Linked DNA regions of Thiorhodovibrio frisius. The protein of the gene in region 1 interacts with the protein of each later gene in a pairwise test. Links are inferred from orthologs where the notes say so. Each region holds a gene or a part of one and is shown on either strand. Other genes may lie near its edges.

The links.
Region 2: the proteins of Thiofri_RS14930 (region 1) and minC interact in binary tests that used the Escherichia coli proteins (3 or more experiments, as listed by UniProt). The link is inferred for Thiorhodovibrio frisius from one-to-one orthologs.

Annotation. Positions count from the first base shown.
Region 1 is NZ_CP121471.1:3,259,790-3,263,079, reverse strand. The notes cover bases 271-3,241. They hold Thiofri_RS14930 (carboxysome peptide A), read left to right. Parts: upstream 271-1,617; coding sequence 1,618-1,866; downstream 1,867-3,241. Other genes in these bases: Thiofri_RS14910 (ferritin-like domain-containing protein), read left to right, coding at 3,158-3,241; Thiofri_RS14915 (BMC domain-containing protein), read left to right, coding at 2,637-2,939; Thiofri_RS14920 (BMC domain-containing protein), read left to right, coding at 2,239-2,559; Thiofri_RS14925 (carboxysome peptide B), read left to right, coding at 1,896-2,156; Thiofri_RS14935 (carboxysome shell carbonic anhydrase), read left to right, coding at 271-1,602. Also shown: more of Thiofri_RS14935, read left to right, coding at 106-270; more of Thiofri_RS14910, read left to right, coding at 3,242-3,290. UniProt on the Escherichia coli protein: Probably forms vertices in the bacterial microcompartment (BMC) dedicated to ethanolamine degradation. It may be involved in transporting positively charged molecules into and out of the BMC.
Region 2 is NZ_CP121471.1:1,020,322-1,023,406, reverse strand. Bases 320-3,085 are described here. They hold minC (septum site-determining protein MinC), read right to left. Parts: upstream 2,246-3,085; coding sequence 1,394-2,245; downstream 320-1,393. Other genes in these bases: recR (recombination mediator RecR), read right to left, coding at 2,679-3,085; Thiofri_RS04950 (histidine triad nucleotide-binding protein), read right to left, coding at 2,266-2,610; minD (septum site-determining protein MinD), read right to left, coding at 444-1,253; minE (cell division topological specificity factor MinE), read right to left, coding at 320-440. Outside these bases: dapE (succinyl-diaminopimelate desuccinylase), read left to right, coding at 1-177; more of minE, read right to left, coding at 174-319. UniProt on the Escherichia coli protein: Cell division inhibitor that blocks the formation of polar Z ring septums. Rapidly oscillates between the poles of the cell to destabilize FtsZ filaments that have formed before they mature into polar Z rings. Prevents FtsZ polymerization.

The DNA.
Region 1 (3,290 bases):
GTGAGGCGCACGTCCAAGGCACCGTCGCACAGCTTGCGCTCGGTGCGAAAAATTAAGGCCAAACAGCGCACAGGGGCTCCCGATGGCTTGACCTCAGATGGCTTAATGTCGGGGGGCCGCCCTGGCACCCAAAAGGCGCGTTTGGGCGGGGATCTGAGCAGCCGGCAGCCTGCGTTTAACCAGCGCCTGCATCCGCTCACGGATGTGAACGCCAATGCGCGCCTGTTCGACTATGAAGCACGGGTCAAGGAGTCCTTTGATCGCATCGTACCTGTGCTCAAACAGGTCGCAGCCATGCAGTGCGAGCCGCGCTTTGAAGAACGGGCGCTTGAGCTGATCCACTCGGAACTCGGCTATGAACTGCCGCACGAGGAAATCAATCACGCCTGGGTGAGCGGGCTGGATATGCGGCGGCTGTTTGCGATGTCGGTGTTCAAGACCTATCGCCGCATCAGCGATGAGTTCTATACCCATGATCCGCTTGGCGGGCGCGATCAGCAGGCCTTTGACAGTTTTTTGCAGGACTGCGGTTTTCACCTGCTCGATGTCACGCCCTGCGCGGACGGACGCCTGGCCCATGCCATCAGCTATGTGCTGCGTTTGCCCTATGCAGCCGTTCGACGCAAGTCCTATGCGGGTTCGCTGTTCGATGTCGAGAACACCGTGCAGAAATGGGCCGAGACTGAAATGCTACGCTTCCGGGAGGGACGCCCAAACACGGCCGATGCGCCAACCCGGTACCTGAAAACGGTCATGTACCACTTCAGCTCGGTCGATCCGGCGCACCAAGGCTGCGCGGCGCATGGCTCCGATGACGAACTGGCCGCACGCGCTGGGCTGGAACGCCTCCAGGCCTTCCAGCAGGCGATTGAGAATACCTATTGCTGTGGCGCCTCGGTCGATCTGCTGTTGATCGGGCTGGATACAGACACGGACGCCATTCGCGTGCATGTGCCTGACCGCGACAGTCGCATTGATCTGACCCGCTGGGTCGACGGCCACAAGCTTTACGAAATTACGCGCGGCATGGCGCCGGAGCAGGCGCGAGCGCATATTCTCGAGCTGGTTCGCGCACATGCAGCCGAGCAGTCGCGCAGTACCGGTGGCGATGCACCGGCAGAGGGGATGCTCAGGCTGATCGCGCAACTGATCGAAAACAACATCTCGCAGATTGATTATGTACGCGCCTACCATCAGGGCGGCTATGCGGATATTGGCCATGCCGAGCGCTTTATTGGCGCGGGCATTGGTTTTGAGGAAATTCAACTGCGCAATCTGACCTATTTCGCCTATCTGGCGACGGTCGAGGAAGGCGCGGCGGATATGGATGTGGGTATCAAGATTTTCTCCGGGCTCAATGTGAGTCGCGGGCTGCCGGTTCCGGTGATTGTGCGTTACGACTACCACGGTGGCGTGCCTGGCGCGCGTGAGCGGGCTGTTGCGCACTGCGAGCGTATCGCCGCTGCGCTGAAAGCGCGGTACCCCAAGCTGTGCGCCGATGGCCTGCTGCACTGTCTGCGCGCTGTGCGCGACTGCGATGCCGGTGCGCCAATCGAGGTTGTCGGCTGTTCGCTCCAGACCCAGGCCGCAGCGGCGCACTGAGCGGGGCGAACAGACATGAAAATTTGTCAGGTGCTCAAGCCATTGGTATCGACCAATCGCATTTCCGGATTTGAGCACAAGCATTTGCAGGTGGTACTCGACGGCAGCAGCAAGATGGTCGCAGTCGATGCCGTCGGCGCGGTGCCGGGTGACTGGGTCATTTGCGTTGGCAGTTCGGCGGCGCGCGAGGCCGCAGGTAGCAAGGAATATCCGAGCGACCTGACCATCGTTGGCATCATCGATGACTGGCAACCGGAGACCTGACCCGGCGGTGCGGGTGTGGTAACTGGTTCATGGATATTTTTCAGGTGGTCGACACTCTGGTCTGTACGCTGAGAGTGTCCGGTTTGGATCATTGCAGCCTGCGGGTGCTGCGGGATGCCAAAGGCAAGTTGCAGGTCGCGACCGATCCGGTCGGAGTGCGGCCGGGAAATTGGGTATTTACGGTAAACGGCTCGGCTGGTCGCTATGCGATGGGTGATGCGAAAATTCTGACTGATCTCACCATCGGCGGAATTATCGATGACTGGGATAGCGATGCGGCCCCGGTATAGAACCTGGTTTCGGCAACAGGTTTGGCAATAGTTTCGGCCCAGTCAAATTGACTCGGGCGAGTTGAAACGAGGAGACATTGAAATGGCAGGCGAGAACCACGGTATCGCGCTAGGCATGATCGAGACCCGGGGTCTTGTGCCAGCGATCGAAGCGGCCGATGCGATGACCAAGGCGGCTGAGGTCCGGTTGGTCGGACGGGAATTTGTCGGTGGTGGCTATGTCACCGTGCTGGTGCGCGGTGAGACCGGCGCCGTGAATGCCGCCGTGCGCGCCGGGGCGGATGCCTGCGAACGGGTTGGTGACGGTCTGGTGGCCGCACACATCATTGCCCGTCCGCATCCCGAGCTGGAGCCGGCACTGAAGGCAAGCGGCAGTTTTCTGTCGGGGCAGCAAAGGCGATAAAGCCTGGCTGCTGGTAAGCGGCACCTAACCGCAATTTGTAAGCTTTTCTTTTGAGCGTAGATAGACGGAGAAACACAATGGCGAACGAAACCATGGGTATTGCTCTTGGCATGATCGAGACGCGCGGTCTGGTACCGGCCATCGAGGCGGCTGATGCGATGACGAAGGCAGCAGAAGTGCGTCTGATTGGTCGTGAGTTTGTTGGGGGCGGCTATGTGACCGTGCTGGTGCGCGGTGAGACTGGCGCTGTGAATGCCGCAGTGCGCGCTGGCGCGGATGCCTGCGAGCGCGTGGGTGACGGCCTGGTGGCTGCACACATCATTGCTCGTCCGCATCGGGAAGTCGAACCTGTCTTGCCGACTGGCGGCGCTGCGGCCTAATGGCCACCGGAGGTCCATGTCAGACCTCTATCTGATTGGTTTCGGCCGCTGCGGTGGCGGGTGTTGCTCCAGGAGGACGGCCCGCCAGCGCATTCGTTTTAAGAAACCATTCTCTTGGGAAACCACTTCCTTAAGAAACTATTCCCTTAAGAAGCCACTCCCTTAAGAAATTACTCCCTTAAGAAATTTCTCAGAGAGTCATTCAGGTCAGCAAACAAATGATGCACCAGCCAGGGGTTCATCCCCGCACGCTCGGGTATCTCGGACGCGCCTTGAGTCTTGAGTACTCAGCCGTGCAGCAGTACATGACCCAGGCCGCCCTGACGGAAGCCTGGGGCCTGCGCGAGGCGG
Region 2 (3,085 bases), 2.2 Mb from region 1 along the record:
GATGGGCGCTTCATCGCGCCGAGTGGTGCTCAGGTGGTGGAACTTGGCCCGCTGAACGCGACCATTCACAAGATCAACGAATGCGTGCCTGTGGCTGATCTGGAGCCGCTCGCGGCCATTTATGCCGGCATTCTCGTGCGACTGCTGGCCCAGCCGTCACCTTCAGTCGCTGCCTAGCGCGACGCGTGATCCGGCAGCACGATGTTGAGTTCCAGCACTTCTTGAGAATCGTCCTGATCGTAACTCACCGAGACCGCGTTCATATCGACATCGACGTATTTCCGTATCACCTCAAGAATCTCGCGCTCAAGCCTGGGCAGGTAGGACGGCCGGTCACGCGTGCGTCTATCATGCGCAACCAGAATCTGCAAGCGCTCTTTCGCGACCGAGGCTGACCCCTTGGCCTGACCTGTAGAGCGGAAATAGTCGAGTAAGCCCATAAATTAGCCTCCGAACAAACGCCCGAAAAATCCAGGCTTATCGGCGGACATAAAACGCAGGGGAACCTCCTGACCAAGATAGCGCAAGACCATATCCTGATAAGCCTGGCCAGCATTGGAGTTGGTATCGAGAATAACCGGAATGCCCGAGTTGGAAGCGTTCAGGACCGCCTGGGACTCCGGAATGACGCCGAGCATTTTGAGTGACAGGATTTCCTGCACATCAGCCACGCTGAGCATCTCGCCGCGCTCAACCCGTTCGGGGCTATAGCGCGTAAGCAGCAAGTGCTCGTTGATCCGATCAAGATTTTGTTCGGCACGCCGGGACTTACTCGAGAGGATGCCAAGCATGCGGTCAGAATCCCGCACCGAGGACACCTCGGGGTTAGTCACCACCACGGCATCGTCGGCGTAGTACATGGCCATCAGAGCGCCGTGCTCAATCCCAGCGGGGGAATCGCAAATAATATAGTCGTGCTCTTGGGCCAGGTCGTCGAGCACTCGCCCCACCCCCTCGATGCTGAGCGCGTCCTTGTCCCGCGTCTGGGAGGCCGGCAGTATCGAAAGCTTGTCGCAACGCTTGTCGCGGATCAGGGCCTGGTTCAGCCTGGCCTCGCCGTTGATCACGTTGACGAAATCATAGACCACACGACGCTCGCAGCCGAGCACTAAATCCAGGTTGCGCAAGCCGACGTCGAAATCGATCACTGCGGTCCGGTGGCCCTTTTGCGCAAGGCCCATGGCCATAGCTGCTGCCGTCGTCGTTTTGCCGACACCACCTTTGCCCGAGGTGATTACGATAACTCTAGCCAAGGATTGATCCTCCTGCTAACACATTCGGCTGCCAACACATATTGCCCCGCTGCCTTCAGGTAATAAACAGACCGATATCTTGCCGAAAAACAGACTGCACTAGCAACAGCAAACAGCAGCCAAAAAAGGGCATAGCCCGGTCAAAAAGGCTCGATCCGCAGAGTGTCCTGATCGAGATAAATCTGCACTCTGGCATTCTTGAGGTTGGCCGGAATATTCTCGCTCACGCGGTAATGACCTGCCACCGCCACCAGTTCCGCCTGTAAATCCTGACAGAATATCCGCGCCCGGGTATCACCCTTGATCCCGGCAAATACCCGACCGCGCAGCGGGCCGTAGATGTGGATATTGCCATCGGCCATCAACTCGGCCCCCGAGTTGACCGCAGCGGTGACCGTTAAATCGCCGCCGGCGGCATAGACCTTTTGCCCAGATCGCACGGGGCGGTTGATCAGCGTGGAGCCAAACTCGATACCAACACCTTCGACTGCTGTGTCGCCGGTTCTTGATTCGGACTGGCTTGATTCAGTCTGGGCTGCTTCGTCTTGATCTGGATTCTCATGCGCGGCATTTTCGCCGGCCTGTCGGTTTTCCGCCTGCTTGTGTGCCTGCGCGTTCGACTCGTCGTTAACGGGGATCTGATGCATGCGTCGGTGGCCGCCGTCGCTCATCAACACCAACTCCATCGCTCGAGCCGCACTCTGCTGCTCCGGACTGCCACCGCGTAACCCGATGGGCAGCATACCATAGCCACGCAACATCCCGACGAGCTGTGGAAAATTGATCTCGGCGGCGGGATCATCGAGCCCAGTCAGATCAATGACCACTGGAGCATGCCGAAAAAAATCAGGTGCCTGCTCGACCTTGGCAGTGATCTCATCGGCAATCTCGTTCATATCCACCCGCAACACCCGAATCACAGGGAGCGTAAAAGACGCGGCCTTGATCTCCAGGACGTTTTGCGAGCCATTCTGTTCGGATTCTGTCTCCACAGTCAATTCTCCGCCTACCACTAACCCGGCGGCCACTGCAACGCACGACCGCCAAGCAGGTGCACATGCAGATGATAAACCGTCTGCCCGCCCTGGGCGTTGCAGTTGATGACGGTGCGATAGCCCTGCTCGGCCACGCCTTCGCGCGCGGCCAACATGGATGCGACCTGAAACAAACGCCCGATCAGAGCGGCATCCTCGGCGGAGACGTCGTTCAGTGTGGCAATAGGCTTGCGCGGGATAATCAGAATATGCACCGGAGCCTGAGGATTCAGATCGCGAAAGGCGACAACCTCGTCATCCTGATAAAGGATGTCGGCGTCCATCTCCCCGCGCGCGATTTTACCGAACACAGTCTCTGACATAACTTCTCGGCCTCCTGATAATGCTGTTTCGCATTCTGCCATCTCGGAGCGATGCACGGAAGGAAAACTCAAACCGGCTGGCGACCGCAGAAGGCATGGGCCAGGGTGCCACCATCGACATACTCAAGCTCCCCGCCCAGAGGCACGCCGTGGGCGATGCGCGTGACAGGCACCTTCACAGCGGCGGCCATCTCGGCGATATAGTGCGAAGTGGCACTCCCCTCAATGGTGGGGCTGATCGCCAAAATAAGCTCGCGCACGCCGCCTGCGGCAAGCCTTTGCTGCAAGAGCCCAAGCTCAAGTTCTTCCGGGCCGATGCCGTCGAGCGGCGACAGACGTCCGCCAAGCACAAAATAGCCGCCGCTAAACTCCGTTGCCTGCTCGATTGCCGCAACGTCCGACGGACCTTCTACCACGCAGACCAGGCTTTGATCGCGCTTTGGATTCGCACAAATACCACACAGCTGCGCTTCGG